Variovorax sp. PBL-E5: one gene and its partner. The protein of the gene in region 2 binds, or shares a complex with, the protein of the main gene of each other region. Links are inferred from orthologs where the notes say so. Each region holds a gene or a part of one and is shown on either strand. Other genes may lie near its edges. The genes, in order: trxA and trxB.

Region 1 (11,380 bases), 1.2 Mb from region 2 along the record:
CCGGCTCTGCCGGTCCGCCGGCGTTGCCCCCTGAAAGGGGGTGGGCGGCCACACGAAGTGGGCAAGCCTGGGGGTCAGCCTCCTCGTCTCATCATGTCGAAGAACTCGACATTGGTCTTGGTCGCCTTCATGTTCTTGAGCATGAGTTCCATCGACTCGATCTCGTCCATGTTGTACATGAGCTGGCGCAGGATGCGGGTCTTCTGCAGGATCTCGGGCGCCAGCAGCAGCTCTTCGCGGCGCGTGCCGCTGCGGTTGAGCTGGATCGAGGGGAACACGCGCTTCTCGTAGAGACGGCGGTCGAGGTGGATTTCGGAGTTGCCGGTGCCCTTGAACTCTTCGAAGATCACTTCGTCCATGCGGCTGCCGGTGTCGATCAGCGCGGTGCCGATGATGGTGAGCGAGCCGCCTTCTTCGACGTTGCGCGCGGCACCGAGGAAGCGCTTGGGGCGTTGCAGCGCATTCGAATCCACACCGCCCGTGAGCACCTTGCCCGACGAGGGCACGACGTTGTTGTAGGCGCGGGCGAGGCGGGTGATCGAGTCGAGCAGGATCACCACGTCCTTCTTGAGTTCGACCAGGCGCTTGGCGCGCTCGATCACCATCTCGGCCACATGCACGTGGCGCGCGGCGGGTTCGTCGAAGGTCGAGGCAATGACCTCGCCCTTCACGGTGCGCTGCATCTCGGTCACTTCCTCGGGCCGCTCGTCCACGAGCAGCACCATCATGTGCACCTCGGGATAGTTGGCGCTGATCGCATGTGCGATGTGCTGCATCATGACCGTCTTGCCGCTCTTGGGCGGCGCCACCAGCAGCGCGCGCTGGCCTCTGCCGATCGGCGCGATGATGTCGATGATGCGGCCGGTGATGTTCTCTTCGCCCTTGAAGCCGTCGCGCTCGAGCTTCATCTGCTCCTTCGGGAACAGCGGCGTGAGGTTCTCGAACATCACCTTGTGCTTGTTGTTCTCCGGCAGGCCGTCGTTGACCTTGTCGAGCTTGGTCAGCGCGAAGTAGCGCTCGCCGTCCTTCGGGATGCGCACCTCGCCCTCGATCATGTCGCCGGTGTGCAGATTGAAGCGGCGCACCTGGCTGGGGCTGATGTAGATGTCGTCGGTGCTGGCGGTGAAGCTGGTGTCGGGGCTGCGCAGGAAGCCGAAGCCGTCGGGCAGGATCTCCAGCACACCGTCGGCAAAGACCTGCTCGCCGGCCTTGGCGCGCTTCTTGATGATCGCGAACATCAGCTCTTGCTTGCGCATGCGGCCGGTGTTTTCGATCTCGAGTGCTTCAGCCTGTTTGAAGACTTCAGACACGTGCAGTGCCTTGAGTTCGTTTAAGTGCATGGAATGACCCCGTGCGGGGAAATCTAGAAAACCAGGAGGGGGAGGCTTGGAATGAGGCGAGAAATGCCTCACAAACCGGGGAACTCGAACCGGGTCCCAGAAAGAGCCGGTGATCTGCGCAGGATTATGACAGGAAAAAAGAGAATGCTGCCGGCGCGTTGCGCGCCGGCAGCAGGCGTCCTGGCCTCAGGCGAGTTGCTGATCGATGAAGGCGGTGAGCTGGGCCTTGCTCATGGCACCGACCTTGGTGGCCGCCAGTTGACCGTCCTTGAACAGCATCAGCGTCGGAATGCCGCGGATGCCGAACTTGGCGGGGATGTCGCGGTTTTCATCCACGTTCATCTTCGCGATCTGCAGCTTGCCTTCATACGTGTTCGATACCTCGTCGAGGATCGGCGCGATCATCTTGCAGGGGCCGCACCATTCGGCCCAGTAGTCCACGAGCACAGGCTTGCCCGACTTGAGGACGTCGGCTTCGAAAGAGGAATCGGAGATGTGTTTGATGAGTTCGCTGGCCATTGGATGAATCCTTCTGCGCTGAGTGGTGGTGCAGCTAAAGTGCAGGTCATTGTGACAGAAACCAAGTGCCGGCGTGGTCGGCGCGGACGCTATCGCCGCGATAGCCAAAGCCCTGCGAGAACACCCGATGAATCCTTCTGAGCGCCATCCCGCGCACGCGCTGTGGTGCGATCCGGCCGAGGGTCTCGTCGCGCGGATTTCGCGCCTCCTGGCCGAGCGCCGGCTGCACGCGGCACGCACCGTGGTGGTCGTGCCCTACGGTCAATTGATACAGACGGCAAGGGCGCTGTGGGCCGCGCACGGCGCGCCGGGGTTCGCGCCGCGCTTCGAGACCACGCGCAACTGGGCGCGCAGTGCGGGCGGCTTCGCGCCGGGCGCCGACGACATCGCCTTCGACACAGCGCGCGATCTGCTCACCGCACAGTCGCTGCTGGGCCGCGCGGGTTTCGCAGCCTCGCGCATCGCATTGGCGGGCCGGCTGGTCGAGATCGCCCTGCAGCTCGCGCCACTGGCCGCGGCCGAACGCCCGCACGAACGTGCGGATTGGGCCTTGCAGGCGCGCGGTGTCATCGAAGCGGGCAAGGGCTCGGAATGGTTCGACATCGAGAGCGCGCTGAACGGCATCGCGCTCGCATGGGCCACCAACTCGGGCTACGCGACGGACGTGCTGCTCACCGACCCCGTGCTGGCGCAGGTCGACCAGCTGATCGTGCTCGATGGCCTGCAGAGCGATCCGCTGACCCGCAAGCTCTGCGCGTTGCTCGACGATCGCGTCGTCCATTTGCAGCTCGCGACGCTGCAAGCCCCGGGCTGCACCGTGGCCCTGCATCCCGCGGCCGACCCCGAGGACGAGGCCGAGCGCGCCGCGGCCTGCGTGCTGCGGCATCTGGCCGAGGGCCGCGCGCCGGTGGCGCTGGTGGCCACGGACCGCGCGCTGACGCGTCGTATCAGCGCGCAACTGGTGGCACAAGGCGTGTCGCTGCATGACGAGACCGGCTGGAAGCTTTCCACCACCCGCGCCGCTGCGACGCTGATGAGCGCGTTGCGCGCCTGCGCGCATGACGCCAGCAGCGACCAGGTGCTCGACTGGCTCAAGAGCGCGAGCGCGCTCGATGGCCTCGCCATCCGGATGCTCGAGGCGCGCCTGCGCGATCGCGGCATGCGCGACTGGCACGGCTGGTGCGCGTTCGTTGCCGCCAGCGGCAAGCAGCAGGACCTGGATGTCCTGCCTTTCACCAACGACGTCGAGACGCTGCGTGCGACCCTGCTGCGTGCGCGCCCTCTCGGCGACTGGCTGCAGGCAACGCGCGCACTGCTCGAGGCCGGTGGCCAATGGGCCGCGCTGGCCGGCGACGTGGTCGGCATCGAGGTCATCGCCGCGCTTTATCTGGATGCCGAGGATGGCGAGCTGCGGGGCACGCGCTGCACCCTGGCCGAGTTCACCGCCTGGGCGCGCGATGTGCTCGAGGCTGCGAGCTTCGTGCTGGCGCCGGGCCCCGACGAGGCCGCGCAGGTCGTCGTTCTGCCGCTGCACCAACTGCTGGGCCGCGCCTTCGCCGCGGTCGTGATGCCGGGCTGCGACGACCAGCGCCTGCCGGCCTCGCCCGAGCCGCCCGGCGAGTGGAGCCCGGCGCAGCGCGCCGCGCTGTCGCTGCCTTCGCGCGAGGCGCTGGAAGCGGCGCAGCGCGCTGCATGGGCCACCGCCCTGCAGGCACCATGCTGCGATGTGCTGTGGCGCGAGGCCGATGCCAGTGGCGAGCCGGTGCGGCCCAGCCCGCTGGTGCAATTGCTGCATCTCGACCATGCGGCGGCCGAGGCCATCGATCCGCGCCTGCCCGTGCAGATCGCTGCGCGGCCCACGCCGCGGCCGCAGCCGCGCGGCAACGCGCTCGTGCCGGCCACGCTCTCGTCGACTGCCTACGAGGATTTGCGCCGCTGTCCGTATCGCTTCTTCGCCCTGCGGCAACTTGGCCTGCGCAGCAGCGACGAGCTCGATACCGAGGTCGACAAGCGCGACTTCGGCAACTGGCTGCATGCCGTGCTCGGCCATTTCCACGTGGCCTTGAAGGAGGCGCCGACCACCGACCTGCACGCGCGACGCGCGATGATGGCCGCTGCACAGGAGCGCGCGACCCGGGAGTTCGGCCTGTCGGAGGCCGAGTTCCTTCCCTTCGCGGCGGCCTGGCCCGCGGTGCGCGACAGCTATCTCGACTGGCTCGCCGGGCACGAGGTCGGCGAAGGCGCGGTGTTCGTCGAATCCGAGCCGTGGAAAGAGGTGGCGCTGGGCCGTGTGAAGCTGGTCGGGCGCCTCGACCGCGTCGACGCGACGCCCGACGGCCGGGCCTTCGTGATCGACTACAAGACCGAGTCGGCCGACAAGACGCGCGAGCGCGTCAAGGACCCGACCGAGGACACGCAGCTGGCTTTCTACGCGGCCCTGTTCCCCGACGACAGCCTGCGCGCAGCCTATGTCAACGTCGGGGAAAAGGCATCGGGCACGCGCACGGTCGAACAGCCCGACGTCGTGGCCGCGCGCGACGCGCTGGTGGCCGGCGTGATGGACGACCTGGCGCGCATCGCCGACGGCGCCGCCCTGCCGGCGCTCGGCGAAGGCTCGGTCTGTGAGCACTGCACGGCCCGCGGCCTGTGCCGCAAGGACTTCTGGGAACTGGGCGAATGACCGACGCAGCCTACGAACACAACGGCGCGCACGTCTCGCGCGAGCGCTTCTACGCGATCGCCTGCGACCCGCGGCGCTCGGTGGCGGTCGAGGCCTGCGCCGGCGCCGGCAAGACCTGGATGCTGGTGTCGCGCATCCTCCGCGCGCTGCTCGAGGAAGGCGAGGGCGCCTGCGCGCCGCACGAGATCCTCGCGATCACCTTCACCAAGAAGGCGGCCGGCGAGATGCGCGAGCGCCTCGACCAATGGCTCGAGGCCTTCGCGCAGCGCCCGGTGCAGGAACTGGTGCCGGAACTCGTGATGCGCGGCATGGATCGCGCGCAGGCCGAGGCCAGGGCGCCGCGGCTGCAGGGGCTCTATCGGACCTTGCTCGCCGGCGGCCGGCCGGTGCAGTTCCGTACCTTCCACGCCTGGTTCGCGAGCCTGTTGCGAAGCGCGCCGGTCGCGGTGCTCGAACGGCTGCGCCTGCCGGCCAACTACCAACTGCTCGAAGACGATACCGAGGCGCGCGCGCGCGTCTGGCGGCCCTTCCTGGCGGCCGTCGCCGGCCATCCCGAGGCATCGGCCGACTACCACGCGCTGGTCGCGGTGCACGGCCGGTCGCAGACCGCGAAGGCGCTCGACGATGCGCTCACGCGGCGCGTCGAATTCGCGCTCGCCGATGCGCACGATGCGGTCGACGAGGCCGTGACGCCGATGGGCCTGATGTACCCCGCATATGCCGGCGCGGCGTCGCCGGACGATGTGCTGCTCGGTGAGCCTGCATCGCGCGCCGCGCTGCTGGCGGCCGCGCGTGCGCTGGGACGCGCGAGCGCGCCGACCTTCTCGCAGAAGGGCATCGAACTCGAGCAGGCGTTGACCGAAGGCCGCGCGGCCGGCGTGCTCGATGCACTGCTCACGCAGAAGGGCGAGCCGCGCAAGTTCAGCGAGAAACTCGCCGGCCTGGCCGACGTGCGCGCCGCGCAGGAGTGCGCGCGGCTGTACTGTGCGGCACGCGCACAGCACGAAGCCTGGCTGCACCAGCAGCGCATGGCCCGCCTCACGCGGCTTCTGCTCGCCTGCTTCGCCGAGGTCAAGGCCCTGCACGGCTGGGTCGACATGAACGACGTCGAGCAGGCCGCGCATCTTTTGCTCGGCAACGCGGAACTGTGGGGCTGGGTGCAGGAGCGGCTGGATGTGCGCGTGCGGCATCTGCTGATCGACGAATTCCAGGACACCAATCCGCTGCAATGGCAGGCGCTGCACGGCTGGCTCGGCAGCTATGCGGGTGCGGTCGGGCGCAGGCCAGGCGTGTTCATCGTCGGCGACCCGAAACAGAGCATTTACCGTTTTCGCCGTGCCGAGCCGCAGGTCTTTCTTGCGGCGCAGGCCTTCGTGCAGCAGGGGCTCGAGGGCGATATCCTTCATTGCGACCACACGCACCGCAATGCGCCGGCCGTGATGGCGTTGGTCAACGAGGCGATGCAGGAGGCCCAGCAAGCCGGCGAGTTCAGCGGCTTTCGCGTGCACACGACCGAATCCCGCGCCGCGGGCAGGGTGCGCAAGCTGCCCTTGATACCGCGCGACGCGATCGCGTCCACTGATGCGGATGGCGACGACGCCGATGATGACCAAGGTGCGCTCCGGTGGCGCGACAGCCTCACGATGCCGCGCGTGCTGCCCGAGGAACGGCTGCTGCAGAAGGAATGCGAACAGGCCGCGCGCTGGATCGCGCATCGCATCGCGGGCGGCCTCGCGCCGAGCCGGATCATGGTGCTGGCGCGCCGCCGCAGCCGGCTGACGGTGCTGCAGGACGAACTGCGCAAGCTGCACATCGCGGTCCAGCAGCCCGAGAAGAACGAGCTCAACGACGCGCCCGAAGTGCAGGACCTGGTGGCGCTGCTCGATGCGCTGGTGTCGCCCGATCACGATCTGTCGCTCGCGCGCGCGCTGCGCTCGCCGCTGTGGAATCTCGACGACGATGCGCTGGTGGAACTGGCCTTGCGCCGCCGTGCACGGCCCGCGAGCTGGTTCGATCTGCTGCAGGGCGAGGATCTGCCCGCGCCGCTGGCCGGCATCGGTCCGCGCCTTCGGCTGTGGCAGCAGTGGCTGGCCGCGCTGCCGCCGCACGATGCGCTGAGCGCCATCTACCACGATGCCGACGTGCTCGGGAAATTCGCCGCCGCCGCGCCCGTGGCGCTGCGTGCCGGCGTGCTGGCCAATCTGCGCGGCTTGATGGCCGCTTCGCTGGACATCGATGGCGCGCGCTTCGCAACGCCTTATTCGCTGGTGCGTGCGCTGCGTGCCGGCGGTGTCCGCGCGCCGTCGATTGCGGCCGCCGACGCGGTGCAGCTGCTCACGGTCCACGGCGCCAAGGGGCTCGAAGCCGACCTGGTGCTGCTGCTCGACACCGATGCCTCGGCGCAGCGCGCCCAGACCATGGGCGTGCTCGTGAAGTGGCCCGGCGAAGCGGCGGCGCCGGAGCGCTTCGTCTTCATGGCGAGCGAGAAGAACCCGCCGGCCTGCACGGTCGATGACCTCGCGCAGGAACAGGCCGCGCGGCATCGCGAGGAAATCAATGCGCTCTACGTGGCGACCACGCGTGCCCGGGCCGAACTGGTCGTGTCGGGCGTCAGCGCCGCGCGGCCCAATGCGCAGAGCTGGTGGGCGCGCCTGTCACCCCGGTGCGAACCAGTGGACGATGCGCCGGATGCTGCGCCCGGTGCCGTTGCGTCTGAAGTTGCCGCGTTCGAGATGCTGACCCTGCCCGCGGCGCCGCCGGCTGTGGCCGCGCAAACCGGGGAGCGCACGGTGTCGCCGGCAGGCACGCGCGCTTCGGCGCTGGGCCAGGCCATGCACCGGCTGCTCGAATGGGCCCAGCCCGGCGCGCCGCTGCCCGCGGTCCACGTGCGCGCCGCGGCGCGCGAATTCGCGCTCGACATGGGCGCCGTGCGTGCCGCCGCGCTGATGGCGCAACGCATCCGTTCGGGCGAAGGCGCATGGGCCTGGAACCCCGATGCGCTCGACTGGCATGGCAACGAGGTCACGCTGGTCCATGAGGGACAGACATTGCGCATCGATCGCCTCGTGCACCATCGCGAAAGCGCTGCGTGGTGGGTGCTCGACTACAAATCCGCCGGCCGTCCGGAGCGCGATGCGGAACTGATCGCGCAGCTGCAGCGTTACCGTGATGCGGTACAAGGCGCCTACCCCGGCGAGACGGTGCGCGCCGCGTTCCTCACGGGACAAGGCGAACTGGTGACACTCGAATGAACAACGACAAGAAGGTCGCCGTCGTCGGCGGCGGGCCGGCCGGATTGATGGCGGCCGAAGTGCTGAGCGCGCAGGGCGTGCGTGTGGACCTGCACGACGCCATGCCCTCGGTCGGACGCAAGTTCCTGCTGGCCGGGCGCGGCGGCCTCAACCTCACACACTCCGAGCCCTTCGACATCTTCATGGGCCGTTTCGGCGAGCGCCGCGAGGCGCTCGAACCGTTGCTGCGCGCATTCGGCCCCGAGGCGCTGCGCGAATGGGCGCAGGGGCTCGGCACCGAGACCTTCGTCGGCACCTCGGGCCGCGTGTTCCCGAAGGACATGAAGGCCGCGCCGCTGTTGCGTGCCTGGCTGCACCGGCTGCGGCAGGCGGGCGTGCAGTTCCACATGCGCCATCGCTGGACGGGCTGGCCCGATGCAACCGGGCCCGCGACGGCCCTGCGATTCGCGACACCGACCGGCGAGGCCGTGGTGCAGGCCGATGCCGTCGTGCTCGCGCTCGGTGGCGCGAGCTGGTCGCGGCTCGGCTCCGATGGCGCCTGGGCACCGTGGATGGCCGAGCGCGGCATCGCGGTCGCCGCGCTGGCGCCTGCCAATTGCGGCTTCGACATCGGCTGGAGCGCGCATTTCGCCGAACGCTTCGCGGGCCTGCCGTTCAAGTTGGTGGCGATCTCGTTCAGCGATGCCCGTGGCCGCCGCTTTGCGCGCAAGGGCGAATTCATCGCGACCGCCGGCGGCATCGAGGGCAGCCTGGTCTATGCCGCCTCGGCCTTGCTGCGCGACGAGATCGCCGCGAACGGACGCGCCACGCTGAGGCTCGACCTGCTGCCCGATCGCAGCGCCGAGCAGGTGCGCGCGGCCGTGCTGCATCCGCGTGGTTCGCGCTCGCTGGCCAGCCATCTGAAGAGTCGCCTCGGGCTCGAGGGCATCAAGACCGGCGTGCTGCACGAAGTGCTCTCGCGCGAGGAGATGCATGCGCCGGAGCGCCTGGCCGAAGCGATCAAGTCGCTCCCGCTCAAGCTTGTCGCACCGCGGCCGATCGACGAAGCGATCAGCACCGCGGGCGGCGTGCGCTTCGATGCGCTCGACGGCCACCTGATGAGCATCGCGCAGCCAGGACTGTTCTGCGCGGGTGAAATGCTCGATTGGGAAGCGCCGACCGGCGGCTACCTGCTGACGGCGTCGATGGCCAGCGGCGCGGCGGCGGCGCGAGGCGTCCTATCGCATTGGAAATAGGACATTGCATACTTCTGGCTAACGTGCATTTGTTCACGGAGTTGGGGACAATGCGCAGCCCGTCGAGGGCAGCCAACAAGAAAAACATGCATGCATCCCCAAGTCGACATCAAGAAAGTCCGCGAGAGGTACTTCAACTACGGCGTGAGCATCGGCAATGCGGACGAGCGCTACGCCGGGCAGGGCCTGCGCTCGATCGCCGAATGCCTGCACGATGCCGCCACCGCGCTCGGCCACCACTTCAAGATCGCGGCCATCAGCTATGAAGGTCGTTTGCTCGGTCACTACCACGTGGCCAGCATGGAGCATCGGACGCTGGCACTGGCCGAGACGCTGTTGGCCAAGCTGGCCATGAACCCGTCTGCGGAAGAGTCGGCGGCCTGAATGTGCGCAGAAGGCCGGCGCGTGAGCGCGGCTTCTGCATGATGTGAGGTTGACGAGCCTCACGGTTGCGCCGGGTTCCCCTAGGGAAACTCGCACTGTGTCAGGGGCGTCGGAAGCTCCGGGTTGACACAGAGTTGACAGTATACGGTGACCTACCTGTCCGGGCGTCCTGAGCGCAGGAATGAGGGATGCTGAACGTCGAACGGCTTCTTTGCCTTCTTCAGCCTGCCCTCGCTAACGAGCGCCAGTGCAAGGTGCGCAAGCTCCATGTTCCAGAATGTTCTCATTGGATGCGCGATATGGACGAACGCTTCGGCAAATCTCGTGCATATCGGCCCCAGATGATCCTTCCAACTCAGCGCGACACCTTTTGAGTCTATGGCTGTCTGTCCAGTTGCCTCCAGAGCCTGAAGCAGGCCAATTTCCATGGTGCACTGTCGCCACTCGACCGCATCGTGAGCGAGGACATTGCGGATGCGGAAAGCATCTTCGAAGGCCGCATAGAAGCCATCTCGGGATTGCTTTCGCTCCACCTTGGTTAGCAAGCCTTGCTCTTGCTGCCACTTGGTGAAGTAGCCGAATAAGTCCTCGAAACGCGCGTACTCATAGAAGAACATCCGAAACAGGAACTGAAACCGATTGAACGGGTTTTGATCGTGCAGGTGTCTCGGGTCCTCCGAAAGGCCCTCCAGATCACCCATCACAATGTTCAAGTTGTCGATCAACTCGTCAACCTCCGAGGTCAGCAAGAAGACGGAATGGGCAAGCGACTGTTCCGGCGATAGGCCCTTCAGGGTGATCCCGTTGCTGCCCGGTTCCATTTCTGCATGCTCTGCGAAATTCTCGGACACGGAGCGAAGTGCATAGCGGAATTCGTCGGGGATACGTATTCTGTCGATTCGGTATTTCGCCATGCTTCCTCGCTGCTCCACGATAGTTCGCAAACCGTACCGCAAAACTAGTGAGGCGTGCTTGAGTTAGCCAGCCACAGTGCGCACTTGAGCAAAAACATGCTGACCGTAAGTACCAACGACACGCAGAGCGTCTCTGAGGTCGCGGGCCGGTGGCGGTCATTCGCCTCTCGGCTCCTTTGCCTCTCGGCGGTGCTGGTCACGAATCGCCTCAAGCAGACGAAGGTAGTCCGGGTCGACCTGGGAGGTCTCGGCGATCTCGGGCGGCGCGGACACCATAGGACCAGCCCGGAGGCGTCGCGCCTTGTAGTGGTCTTGGCGTGCACGGATCATTTGCTTAATCGGGTCCGTTGCCGGGTCATAGGGGCGGCCATTGCGCAGGATTCGCCGAGTCTCGGCCTTTAGTGCGGCGCGTCGCAGCCGCTCGGCCTCCTTGCTGGCCCTCGCGGCTTGGGCCTGTCGTATGCCGGCCTCGATGGACTTGGCAAGGGCAACCGCCCCCACGTTGCGCACGTTCTCAGGGAAGTACCGCGGGTCCGCCTTGATTGCGGCGCGGGCGATGCGCTGTCGCTCGGCCTCCTTGACATACCGGGCTGCCTTGGTCGCCGCCCGAAGAGCCTTCAAGTGCGCCGGCTGGCACAGCTTGCACCGGGGAGCGTAGGCGGAGGGTTGCCAGGGGTAGCGGCCGGGACCCTTGCGGAGGGCGAAATTCTCGGATGAGAGGCGCAAGGAGCGGCCACAGTCTGGGCACGTTCGATATTGCGGCAGGGCTTCGGGATGTCTGAGGGGCATAGGAGGTCATGAGGCCCGGGCGGGCTCGTTGAGGTCGATGGCGCCCCGGGGGTCCGGGGACGATGGTGGCGCTTGCGGGGGCCGGGACGGCGGCGAGCGCCGGGAGTCTTGGGACGTGTCAGGACCCATGGGTGCGCAGGTGATCGCAGGTGTGCTCAGGCGCCCGCATTCGGCCTATGCGGCTCCAAGCCGTCCCAGTGACCCCTGGGCCTTCCCGGCGCCCTCGACGCCTCCTAGCGCGAATGCGGGCTTCGGGGTCGCCCTGGGG
Region 2 (11,597 bases):
CGCTCGCCCAGGACGCGCAGCAGCCATTCATCGGTGATGGGGTCGAGCTTCTCGGCGCCGGCTGCGACGGCGAGCGTCTCGAGAGTGTTGAGCAGCCGCCGCGCGTCGCCGTCCGCATAGGCCACGAGCCGGTCGATGGCCGGCGCATCGATGGCAGGCACGGCCTGGATGGCCTGGGCGCGCGCCACGATCTGCTTCAGGTCGCCTTCGTCGAGCGGCTGCAGCACGTAGACCGCCGCGCGCGACAGCAGCGCCGAATTGACCTCGAAGGACGGGTTCTCGGTGGTCGCGCCGATGAAGGTGAAGAGGCCCGACTCCACGTGCGGCAGGAACGCATCCTGCTGGCTCTTGTTGAAGCGGTGGACCTCGTCGACGAAGACGATGGTGCGGCGCTGCTCCAGCCCATCGCGTGCGGCCGTCGCGCGTTCGACCGCCTCACGGATGTCCTTCACGCCGCCGAGCACCGCGCTGATGCTGAGGAACTGCGCATCGAAGGCATCGGCCATCAGGCGCGCGATGGTGGTCTTGCCGGTGCCGGGCGGGCCCCAGAGGATGCACGAGTGCGGCTGCCCCGACTCGAAGGCGATGCGCAGCGGCATGCCGGGGCCGAGCAGCTGCTGCTGGCCGATGACCTCGCCCAGGGTCTTGGGACGCAGGCGTTCGGCCAGGGGTTGGTGGGCAGGTGCGGCCACGGGCGGCATCCTCAGCGAAGACCGTTCGGCCGCGAGGCGCTCACTCGCGCAGCACGTCCGCGCCGGCCGGCGCCTTGAACGAGAAGGTGCCGGCGGGCAGCGCAGGATTGACTTCGACCTTGCTGAACTTCAGCACCGAGCGCTGGCCGAAGTTGTCGAGGATCTCGAGCGCGGCGAGTGCATCGCCCTGGAAGCCGATCTGGACGCTCTGCAGCTGGCCGTCCTTGTTCTTCGGCGTGGCCTTCACCCATTGCAGGCCGTCGCGCTCGGGCGCAGCCTCGAGCGTGAAATCGGCCTGCAGGGCACGCAGGTCGGGCGCGGCGGCGATCAGCGCGGCCGGCGTCGAGCCCAATGCCTGCGACTGCTTGCGCTGCGTGACCTGGTTCAAATCGGCGTCGTAGAGCCAGAGCGTCCGGCCATCGGCGACGATGCTCTGGGCGAAAGGTTTCTTGTAATCGAACTTGAACTTGCCGGGACGCTGGAATTCGAAGGTGCCGCTCGACACCTTGTCACGCGAGGCCTGGCCGTCCTTGGACGGCGCCGTCACGGTCTGCGTGAACTCGGCACGGCCCGATTTGGCGGTCTTCACAAAGGCTTCGAGGCTTTCCATGCCGCCGGCCCACGCGCCGCCGGCCAGCGCGGCGAGCATCGCAGCGGCCATCCACTTCTTCATCATCATCGACATGTCATTCCGTTCTCGAAGGAACCAGGATCTCGCGCTGGCCGCTGCCGCTCATCGCGCTCACCAGCCCGGCGTTCTCCATGTCCTCGACCAGGCGCGCGGCGCGGTTGTAGCCGATCTTGAGATGGCGCTGCACGAGCGAGATGCTGGCCTTGCGGTTCTTGAGCACGACCTCGACCGCCTGGTCGTACATCGGATCCTTTTCACCGCCGTCGCTGCCGCCCTCGCCGAGCAGGTCGCCATCGCCGTCCACGGTGCCACCTTCGAGCACGCCTTCGATGTAGTCCGGTTCCCCTTGCGACTTGAGGTAGGCGACGACACGGTGCACCTCTTCGTCGCTCACGAAGGCGCCGTGCACGCGCACGGGCAGCCCGGTGCCGCTGGGCATGTAGAGCATGTCGCCCATGCCGAGCAGCGCCTCGGCGCCCATCTGGTCGAGGATGGTGCGCGAGTCGATCTTGCTGGACACCTGGAAGGCAATGCGCGTCGGGATGTTGGCCTTGATGAGGCCGGTGATGACGTCGACGCTGGGCCGCTGCGTGGCGAGGATCAGGTGGATGCCGGCCGCACGGGCCTTCTGCGCGAGGCGGGCGATGAGTTCCTCGATCTTCTTGCCGACCACCATCATCAGGTCGGCGAGCTCGTCGATCACGACCACGATGTGCGGCTCACGCCCGAGCGGTTCGGGGCTGTCGGGCGTGAGACTGAAGGGGTTGTAGATGAACTCCTCGCGTGCCTTGGCCTCGTCGATCTTGACGTTGTAGCCCGCGAGGTTGCGCACGCCCAGCTTGCTCATGAGCTTGTAGCGGCGCTCCATCTCGGCCACGCACCAGTTGAGGCCGTGGGCGGCCTGGCGCATGTCGGTGACCACCGGCGCGAGCAGGTGCGGAATGCCTTCGTAGACCGACATCTCGAGCATCTTGGGATCGATCATCAGCAGCCGGACGTCGCGCGCCTCGGCCTTGTACAGCAGGCTCAGGATCATCGCGTTGATGCCGACCGACTTGCCCGAACCCGTGGTGCCCGCGACCAGCACGTGCGGCATCTTCGCAAGATCGGCCACCACCGGGTTGCCGACGATGTCCTTGCCGAGGCCCATGGTGAGCATCGACTTGCCTTCGTTGTAGATCTGCGAGCCGAGGATTTCGCTGAGCTTGATCGACTGCCGCTTGGCATTGGGCAGTTCGAGCGCCATGAAATTCTTGCCGGGAATGGTCTCGACCACGCGGATCGACACCAGCGAGAGCGAGCGTGCGAGGTCTTTCGCGAGGTTGACGATCTGCGAGCCCTTGACGCCGGTGGCCGGTTCGATCTCGTAGCGCGTGATCACCGGACCGGGCGAAGCGAGCACCACGCGGACCTCGACGCCGAAGTCCTTGAGCTTCTTCTCGATCAGGCGCGAGGTCATCTCCAGCGTGTCGGCCGAAACGGTCTCCTGGCGCGTCTGCGCGGCGTCGAGCAGGTCGACCTGCGGCAGCTTGCTGTCGGGCAGTTCGCGGAACAGCGGCTTCTGGCGTTCCTTGGCGACGCGGTCGCTGCGCGGCACCTCGGCCAGGGCGGGCTCGATCTGCACCGGCGGCGAAGGGGCGCGGCGCTTGGCGCGCGGCACGACGCGCAGTTCTTCGTCGGGCGACTCGAGTTCGCCGCCGTGAAAGCCGGAAGCCACTTCCTCGCGTTCGCGCACGGCCTGCTTGCCCATCGCGATGTCCTGGGCGATCTCGCGCTTCTCGCGCCGCGACTCGAACAGCGAATAGACGCGCGAGCCGATGCGTTCGGCGATCTGGCTCCACGAAAAGCGGAACACCAGTGCCGAGCCGATCACGCCGCCCGCGATGGCGATCAGCGCCGAGCCGGTGAAGCCCATCCACTTCACGCTCAGCGGCCCGACGAAGTAGCCGAGGATTCCGCCGCCATGGCCGGGCAGGCGGAATTCGAGCCGGTAGAGACGCGACCATTCGAGCACCGCACTGGCACACAGCAGCAGCAGCAGGCCGAACCAGAATGCCAGGCGGCTGCGATTGAAACGGCCGCGGGGCGGCTGGTCGGCAGGCGCCGTCTCGCCGCCGCGCAGCCATCCGGCCAGCGACGACAGCCACACGCGCAGGCCGGCCGCCAGGCACCACCAGACCGAGTAGCCGGCCAGGAAATAGCTCGCATCGGCCAGCCACGCGCCGATGCGGCCGCCCCAGTTCTTGATGTCACCGCCGGTGCCCGATGTTGACCAGGCCGCATCCGAGGGCGTGAAGCTCAGCATGGCGAGCAGCCAGAACAAGAGGAGGACGAAGCCGGCGATCAGCGTGATCTCGTGCGCAAAGCGCATCGCGCGCTGCCGCACCGGCTGCGACTCGGCAGACGACGATGTCTGTTGAAGGGTATTGAGCGAGTAGGTCATGGGCGACAGGACGACCGGCCCGCGCGCGCGAGCCGATGACCTATGGAAACTACAACGAAGTCGATCGCGGCCGCGTTGTCAGGGCCGGCGACATGAAGGCCGGTGCGCTGCAGCGCCGCCGGCCGGAGAATCAGGCGAGCGATGAGAGTCGTTCCTTGACGATCATCGACCCGTCGGGTTGGGTCTGCACGAAACCGCGCTCCTCGAGGTCCTTCATGACGCGGCTCACCATTTCGCGCGAGGCGCCAACCATCTTGGCCAGATCCTGGCGCGAGATCTTGTCGCGCACCTTGAGATTGCCGGCGCCATCGTCGATCGCGAACTCGAGCAGGGAACGCGCCACGCGGCCGTAGACGTCCATCAGCGCGAGCGATTCGATCTTGCGATCCGCATGGCGCAGGCGCGCGACCAGGCCGCGCATGATGTTGTACGACATCGAGGAATTCTCGGGCAGGCAACGCGCGAACGCCTCGCGGCCGAGCATGAGCACGTCGGTCTGCACTTCGGTGCGCACGGTCGCGGAATGCGGCTCGTCGTCGATCATGCTCATTTCCCCGATATAGTCGCCAGGCTGCAGTGTGGCGAGGATCACCTCACGGCCGCGGCTGTCGGTGCTCATCACGCGGGCTCGCCCGGTCAGGATGATGTAGAGCGCATCGGACTTCTTGCCCTGCTCGACCACCACCTCGGCGCGCTTGAAGCGTTTCTTGATGATCGCATCCGCAATGCTCGCGGATTGCGTTGGCGTCAACGCAGCGAACAGCGGCACGCGGCGAAGCAATTCAAGGTTGGAAAGCATCGACATTCATCAATCCCCGAGTACCGTGCGATTCGCAAACCCATGGATTAATACAATCGCACGCATTGAAAACACCCCACGCCCGGTCTTGAACCGAACGGTGATACTCCATATCTATCACCCTGAAAATGTACACGCTGCTGCAGCGTAACTGATAGGTTTTCTACGCATCATGTCCACCCCACGCCACGCGAAGGTCCTCATTCTCGGCTCCGGCCCGGCCGGCTATACCGCGGCCGTCTATGCGGCCCGTGCCAATCTTCAACCCATGCTGATCACCGGCATCGCCCAGGGCGGCCAGCTCATGACGACGACCGAGGTCGACAACTGGCCGGCCGACGTCCACGGCGTGCAGGGACCGGATCTGATGCAGCGCTTCCTGGAACATGCCGAGCGCTTCAAGACGCAGATCGTCTTCGACCACATCAACAAGGTCGACCTGAGCAAGCGCCCGTTCACCCTCAGCGGCGATACCGACACCTACACCTGCGACGCGTTGGTGATCGCCACCGGCGCCTCGGCCAAGTACCTCGGGCTGGACTCCGAGCAGCACTTCATGGGCCGCGGCGTGTCGGGCTGCGCCACCTGCGACGGCTTCTTCTACCGCGACCAGGAAGTCTGCGTGATCGGCGGCGGCAACACGGCCGTGGAAGAGGCGCTGTATCTGTCGAACATCGCCAGCAAGGTCACGCTGGTCCATCGGCGTGACAAGTTCAGGGCCGAGCCGATTCTGATCGACAAGCTCAACGAAAAGGCGGCAGAGGGCAAGATCGAGCTCAAGGTTCACAACACGCTGGACGAGGTGCTGGGCGACGACTCGGGCGTGACCGGCATCCGCCTCAAGAACACCCAGACCGGCGCCACAGAACAGCTCGACCTCAAGGGCTGCTTCATCGCCATCGGCCACCATCCGAATACCGACATCTTCCACGGCCAGCTGGAAATGAAGGACGGCTACATCCTGACCAAGGCGGGCCTGCAGGGCTTTGCGACCATGACCAGCGTGCCTGGCGTGTTCGCGGCCGGTGATGTGCAGGACCACGTGTACCGACAGGCGATCACCAGCGCGGGCACGGGCTGCATGGCGGCGCTCGATGCGCAGCGCTTCCTCGAACAAGAATAGAGCTCGCCCCCAGGCTGCGCGCACTTCGTGTCGCTTCGCCTACCCCCTGCCGGGGGCAACACCGGCGGACCGGCTGAGCCGGATCCGCGGTGTTTCACCAACGGGCCTGACTGCGCCGGCCGTAGCTGCATGACGGGTCGGCTATAATCTTTGGCTTTGCTGAATCTGGCGCCTTGGTGCGTCCCGGCAAGTCGGGGTACCGCCACCCGTTTCTGGCGAGGTCAAGCTGCAAACCACCCCGAACGCCCACAGCGTTCCGTCAAAGGTGCCAGCTGTTCAAGAAAGAGTGTCCTCATGGCACGCGTATGCGAAGTAACGGGCAAGGGCCCGATGGTCGGAAACAACGTTTCCCACGCCAACAACAAAACCAAGCGCCGGTTCCTGCCGAACCTGCAATACCGTCGTTTCTGGGTCGAGACCGAAAACCGCTGGGTTCGCCTGCGTGTTTCGAGCGCCGCATTGCGGCTGATCGACAAGAACGGCATCGACGCCGTGCTCGCAGACATGCGCGCACGCGGCCAAGCCTAAGGAGCTGAATCATGGCAACGAGCAAAGGCGGACGCGAAAAGATCAAGCTGGAATCCACCGCGGGTACCGGCCACTTCTATACCACCAGCAAAAACAAGAAGACGATGCCTGAAAAGATGTCGATCATGAAGTTCGACCCCAAGGCACGCAAGCACGTCGAATACAAGGAAATCAAGCTGAAGTAATTCGGCTGGCTCCAATAAAAAAACCCGCTGAGATCCAGCGGGTTTTTTATTGTCCGCCACGTTCGTGGCCGGCGAAGCCTGGGGGCGAGCGTCAAGCTCTTGCGGAACGCAGACGGGTGGAAAACTCCCGCAAGCCGGCGATGCCACTGGCTTCCGCCCGATGGCACCAGGCGGCCAGATCGGCCGCCAGCTGCTCGCGCGATTGCGAGGTGTTGAGCCACAGCTGCCGCAGCTCTTCGCGCATCGTCACCATCTTGTCGAGCACCGGGTGGGCGGCACGTGCCTGCACCAGGTGCGAACGCGCGGCTGCGGGCACCTTGTCGTCGTCGCGGTGCAGCCAGCGCTTGGCGGCCTTCAGCACCGACAGGTCGGCGCCCTTGGCCTTGAGCTGCGCCAGTTCGCCCTTGGTGGTGCGGCGCATTTCACGCGCATAGCGCGCCATGACTTCGTAGCGGTTGGCGATGACGGCCTCGAGGGTCTGCGCGTCGGCCACCGGCTGGATATCGCCGATCTGCAGCTTCGGCGGCACCTTCTTGACCTTGGCCCAGCCGATCTTCTGCATCATGCAGATGTAGATCCAGCCGATGTCGAATTCGTACTTCTTGACCGAGAACTTCGCCGAGGTCGGATAGGTGTGGTGATTGTTGTGCAGCTCTTCGCCACCGATGATCACGCCCCAGGGCGATACGTTGCGGCTCGCGTCGGGTGCCTCGAAATTGCGATAGCCCCAGTAATGCCCGATGCCGTTGATGATGCCGGCCGCGGTGATCGGGATCCAGAGCATCTGGACCGCCCAGACCGCCATGCCGAGCGCACCGAAGAGCGCCAGGTTGATGATCAGCATCAGGCCCACGCCCTGCCAGCTGTAGCGCTCGTACAGATTGCGCTCGAGCCAGTCGTCCGGCGTGCCGTGGCCGTAGCGCTCCATCGTTTCCTTGTTCTTCGACTCGGCGCGATACAGCTCGGCGCCGCGCCACAGCACTTCGTCGATGCCCTTGACCTGCGGGCTGTGCGGGTCTTCCTCGGTTTCGCATTTGGCGTGGTGCTTGCGATGGATCGCCACCCATTCCTTGGTGACCATGCCGGTCCCGAGCCAAAGCCAGAAACGGAAGAAATGCGAGGGAATCGGGCCGAGGTCCATGGCCCGGTGCGTTTGCGTGCGGTGCAGGAAGATCGTGACCGCCGCGATCGTGATGTGCGTGGTGACAAGCGTGTACAGCACGACCTGCCACCAGGTGAGATCCCATAAGCCGTGTCCGAGCCAGTCGATGGCCGCGCTCAGAACGGCAGAGTCAGGGGGCAACATTGAGTTCGGTACTCCATGGCCGCACGAAGGTGCAGCCTTCAGGTAATCAGCAATTTTAAAGGTTCGGCCCCGAAAAGGGGTCTAAATCCTTGATCGATTGTGAGTTTTCCCCCTTCTTTGGGGCCGCGCCCCTACTTCCGGTTCCACACGGCGGCAAAGAAGCCGTCGGTGGCGTGGCGGTGTGGCCAGAGCCGCAGGTAGCGCGTGCCGGCGTCACCGCCCGCGCACAGGCCTTCGGCGGCAGCCACCTTGAGGCCGGTCAGCAGCGGCGCGACCTCCTGAACCTCGAAATCGGGGTTCGCGGCGCCAAAGGTCTCGGCAATGGCTTCGTTTTCTTCCGGCAGCAGGCTGCAGGTCGCATAAACCAACCGGCCACCGGCTTTCACGAGGCGCGAGGCGCTCTGCAGGATGGCGGTCTGCTTGGCGGTCAACTCCTGGACCGACTGCGGCGACTGGCGCCATTTCAGGTCGGGATTGCGCCGCAGCGTGCCGAGGCCCGAACAGGGCGCATCGACCAGCACGCGGTCGATCTTGCCCGCCAGCCGCTTGACCCGGTCGTCGCGCTCATGGGCGATCGCGGCGGGATGGACGTTCGAGAGCTTGCTGCGCGCCAGGCGGGGCTTGAGCGCATCGAGCCGGTGGCCGGACGTGTCGAAGGCATAGAGCCGGCCCGTGTTGCGCATCGTGGCGCCGATCGCCAGTGTCTTGCCGCCTGCACCGGCGCAAAAATCCACCACCATTTCACCGCGCTTGGCGTCGAGCACCAGTGCGAGCAGCTGGGAGCCTTCGTCCTGGACCTCGACCGCGCCGCGCACGAAGGCATCGAGCTTGGTGAGGGCCGGCTTGCCTTCGATGCGAAGTCCCCAGGGCGAGAACGGCGTCGCTGCGGCCGGGATGGCGGCCTGCGCAAGTTCCTTCTGCACGTCGGGGCGCTTGTCGGTGAGCGCGTTGACGCGCAGGTCGAGCGGTGCCGGCTGTTGCAGGCTGCGCACCAGCGGCCAGAACTCGGCGCCGAGTTGCGCCTTGAGCGGCGCCACCAGCCATTCCGGCAGGTTGTGGCGGTGGCGTTCGAGGAGATCGTCCTCCTTGACGCCGTCGCAGTTGTCGAGCCAGCGCTTCTCTGTATCGTTGAGCGCGCTCTTGAGGAAATCGCGCGGGCCGTGAAAGCCCAGAATGGCCATGCGCCGCTCCTTCGACCCGCTGCCCGAGGGCGACAGGTGATCGAACAGCAGCTTCTTGCGCAGCACGGTGTAGACCGTCTCGGCCAGCGTGGCACGCTCGCGCGGCCCCAGCTCGCGGTGGTCGCGAAAGAAGCGGGAAACGACCTGATCGGCAGGATGATCGAATTTGAGGACCAGGCCGACCAAATCGGCGCAGGCCTCGAGCAGGGCTTTGGGGTGCATGCCCCATTGTCTCAGCGGCGGCGCCCTGCCAGTCCCGGCCTCCCAGCCTCGAACCCTTCGAAAGAATCGACCCCCATGAAAGACGACGACCTCCCTCCCCTGATCGAAACGCCGCCCGGCCGCTACCGCCATTACAAAGGCGGCGAGTACGAAGTGCTCGGCACCGTTCGCCACAGCGAGACGCTGGAACCGATGACCTTGTACCGCGCGCTCTATGGCCAGCGCGGCCTCTGGGTGCGGCCTGCGGCGATGTTCGGCGAGACCGTGGACATCGATGGCCTTCGGCGCCCGCGATTCGTCAAGCTGGCGTAGCAGGCGCAGGTCGCGCCAGCCATGCCGCGATCGCCTGCGGGTAAACCCGATGCTCGTGCGCCAGCACACGGGCCGCGAGCGTATCGGCCGTGTCGTCCGGCATCACCGGCACCGCCGCCTGCGCCAGGATCGGGCCGTGATCGAGTTCGACCGTGACCTCGTGCACCGTCAACCCCGCCACGCGGCAGCCCGCCTCGATGGCGCGCTGATGAGTACGCAATCCGGGAAAGGCCGGCAGCAGCGACGGATGGATGTTGAGAAGCCGGCCTTCGTAGTGCGCGACAAAGGCCGGCGTGAGGATGCGCATGAATCCCGCGAGCACCACCAGCGTCGGCGCCTGGGCGTCGATCGCCCGCGCCAGCGCGCCATCGAAGGCCTCGCGGGTATCGAAATCCTTGTGCGCGACCACCTCTGTCGCAATGCCCTGCGCGCGCGCGATGGCCAGGCCCGCGGCATCGGCCTTGTTGCTGATGACGGCAGCGATGCGCGCATCGAAACGCCGAGCCCAGCCCTCGCGCTCCGCGGCGCGCACGATGGCAGCCATGTTGGAGCCGCTGCCGGAGATCAGGATCACGATGTTCTTCATATGGGAGGCGGGATTATCCGTGTCCGTCCTGGTCACGCCGTTTGTCGCGGCGCGGACAGCCTTCTTTCGCACGACCGTGCTAAAACCGGCCATTCCCAAAGACACGCCGCAGGCGCGGCGTTCGATCAACACAGCGAGGCACGCATGGATTTGAGCTTCACGCCCGAAGAACAGAAGTTCCGCGAAGAGATTCGCGCCTGGGTCAAGGACAACCTTCCCCCAGACATCTCCCACAAGGTGCACAACGCCCTGGACCTCACGCGCGACGATCTGCAGCGCTGGGCCAAGATCCTCGGCAAGAAGGGATGGCTCGGCTACGGCTGGCCCAAGGAATTCGGCGGCCCGGGATGGACTGCGATCGAGAAGCACCTGTTCGAGGAAGAAACCGCGCTGGCCGGCGCGCCGCGCATCGTCCCCTTCGGGCCGGTGATGGTCGCACCGGTGATCCAGGCCTTCGGCAACGCCGAGCAGCAAAAGCGCTTCCTGCCCGGCATCGCGAGCGGCGAGGTGTGGTGGAGCCAGGGCTACAGCGAACCGGGTTCCGGCTCCGACCTCGCCTCGGTGAAGACCAAGGCCGAGCGCCAGGGAAACAAATACATCGTCAACGGCCAGAAGACCTGGACCACGCTCGGCCAGTACGGCGAATGGATCTTCTGCCTGGTGCGCACCAGCAACGAAGGCAAGCCGCAGACGGGCATCAGCTTTCTGCTGATCGACATGAAGTCGCCAGGCGTCACCGTGCGTCCCATCAAGTTGCTCGACGGCGGCCACGAGGTCAACGAAGTCTGGTTCGACAACGTCGAGGTGCCGGCAGAGAACCTGATCGGAGAAGAAAACAAGGGCTGGACCTATGCCAAGCACCTGCTGAGCCACGAACGCACCAACATCGCCGACGTCAATCGCGCCAAGCGCGAACTGGAGCGGCTCAAGCGGCTCGCCAAGAGCGAAGGCGTATGGGAAGACACGCGCTTTCGCGACGAGATCGCCAAGCTCGAGGTCGACATCGTCGCGCTCGAAATGCTGGTGCTGCGCGTGCTGTCGGCCGCCACTTCCGGCAAGAACTCGCTCGACATCGCGGGCCTGCTCAAGATCAAGGGCAGCGAGATCCAGCAACGCTATACCGAACTCATGATGCTGGCCGGCGGCCCCTACGCGCTGCCGCTGGTGCGCGAAGCGATGGAGGCTGGCTGGCAGGGCGACTTCCCTGGCGGCCATGTGCAGCTGGCGCCGCTCGCCACGACCTACTTCAACATGCGCAAGACCACCATCTACGGCGGCAGCAACGAGGTGCAACGCAACATCGTCGCCCAGACCGTGCTGGGCTGACAAGGAAACCGACATGGACTTCGATTTTTCAGACGATCAGCAGCAGCTGCGCGACGCCGTCGCCAAGTGGGTCGAGAAGGGCTACGGCTTCGAACGCCGCCGTGCGACGGAGGCCGCAGGAGGCTTCTCGCGCGAAGCCTGGGACGAACTGGCCGAGCTGGGCCTGGGCGGCCTCTACATCCCGGAAGACGAGGGCGGCATGGGCATGGGCCCGGTCGAGGGCATGGTCGTGATGGAGGAGTTGGGCCGAGGCATCGTGCTGG

The links.
Region 1: the proteins of trxB (region 2) and trxA are in contact, whole or in part, in a crystal structure (PDB 1F6M), measured with the Escherichia coli proteins. The link is inferred for Variovorax sp. PBL-E5 from one-to-one orthologs.

What each region holds. Positions count from the first base shown.
Region 1 is NZ_LR594671.1:3,007,601-3,018,980, reverse strand. Bases 194-2,880 are described here. They hold trxA (thioredoxin TrxA), read right to left. Parts: upstream 1,860-2,880; coding sequence 1,527-1,859; downstream 194-1,526. Other genes in these bases: WDLP6_RS14675 (PD-(D/E)XK nuclease family protein), read left to right, coding at 1,987-2,880; rho (transcription termination factor Rho), read right to left, coding at 194-1,340. In the rest of the region: more of rho, read right to left, coding at 75-193; more of WDLP6_RS14675, read left to right, coding at 2,881-4,539; WDLP6_RS14670 (UvrD-helicase domain-containing protein), read left to right, coding at 4,536-7,790; WDLP6_RS14665 (TIGR03862 family flavoprotein), read left to right, coding at 7,787-9,025; WDLP6_RS14660 (hypothetical protein), read left to right, coding at 9,116-9,409; WDLP6_RS14655 (hypothetical protein), read right to left, coding at 9,562-10,323; WDLP6_RS14650 (hypothetical protein), read right to left, coding at 10,480-10,944. UniProt on the Escherichia coli protein: Participates in various redox reactions through the reversible oxidation of its active center dithiol to a disulfide and catalyzes dithiol-disulfide exchange reactions.
Region 2 is NZ_LR594671.1:4,231,716-4,243,312, forward strand. The notes cover bases 3,809-6,712. They hold trxB (thioredoxin-disulfide reductase), read left to right. Parts: upstream 3,809-4,737; coding sequence 4,738-5,688; downstream 5,689-6,712. Other genes in these bases: WDLP6_RS20525 (Crp/Fnr family transcriptional regulator), read right to left, coding at 3,897-4,571; rpmB (50S ribosomal protein L28), read left to right, coding at 5,983-6,216; rpmG (50S ribosomal protein L33), read left to right, coding at 6,228-6,401; WDLP6_RS20545 (DesA family fatty acid desaturase), read right to left, coding at 6,493-6,712. Outside these bases: WDLP6_RS20510 (replication-associated recombination protein A), read right to left, coding at 1-692; outer membrane lipoprotein chaperone LolA, read right to left, coding at 733-1,365; WDLP6_RS20520 (DNA translocase FtsK), read right to left, coding at 1,379-3,766; more of WDLP6_RS20545, read right to left, coding at 6,713-7,707; WDLP6_RS20550 (RsmB/NOP family class I SAM-dependent RNA methyltransferase), read right to left, coding at 7,839-9,110; WDLP6_RS20555 (DUF1653 domain-containing protein), read left to right, coding at 9,186-9,422; purN (phosphoribosylglycinamide formyltransferase), read right to left, coding at 9,409-10,008; WDLP6_RS20565 (acyl-CoA dehydrogenase family protein), read left to right, coding at 10,153-11,334; WDLP6_RS20570 (acyl-CoA dehydrogenase family protein), read left to right, coding at 11,348-11,597.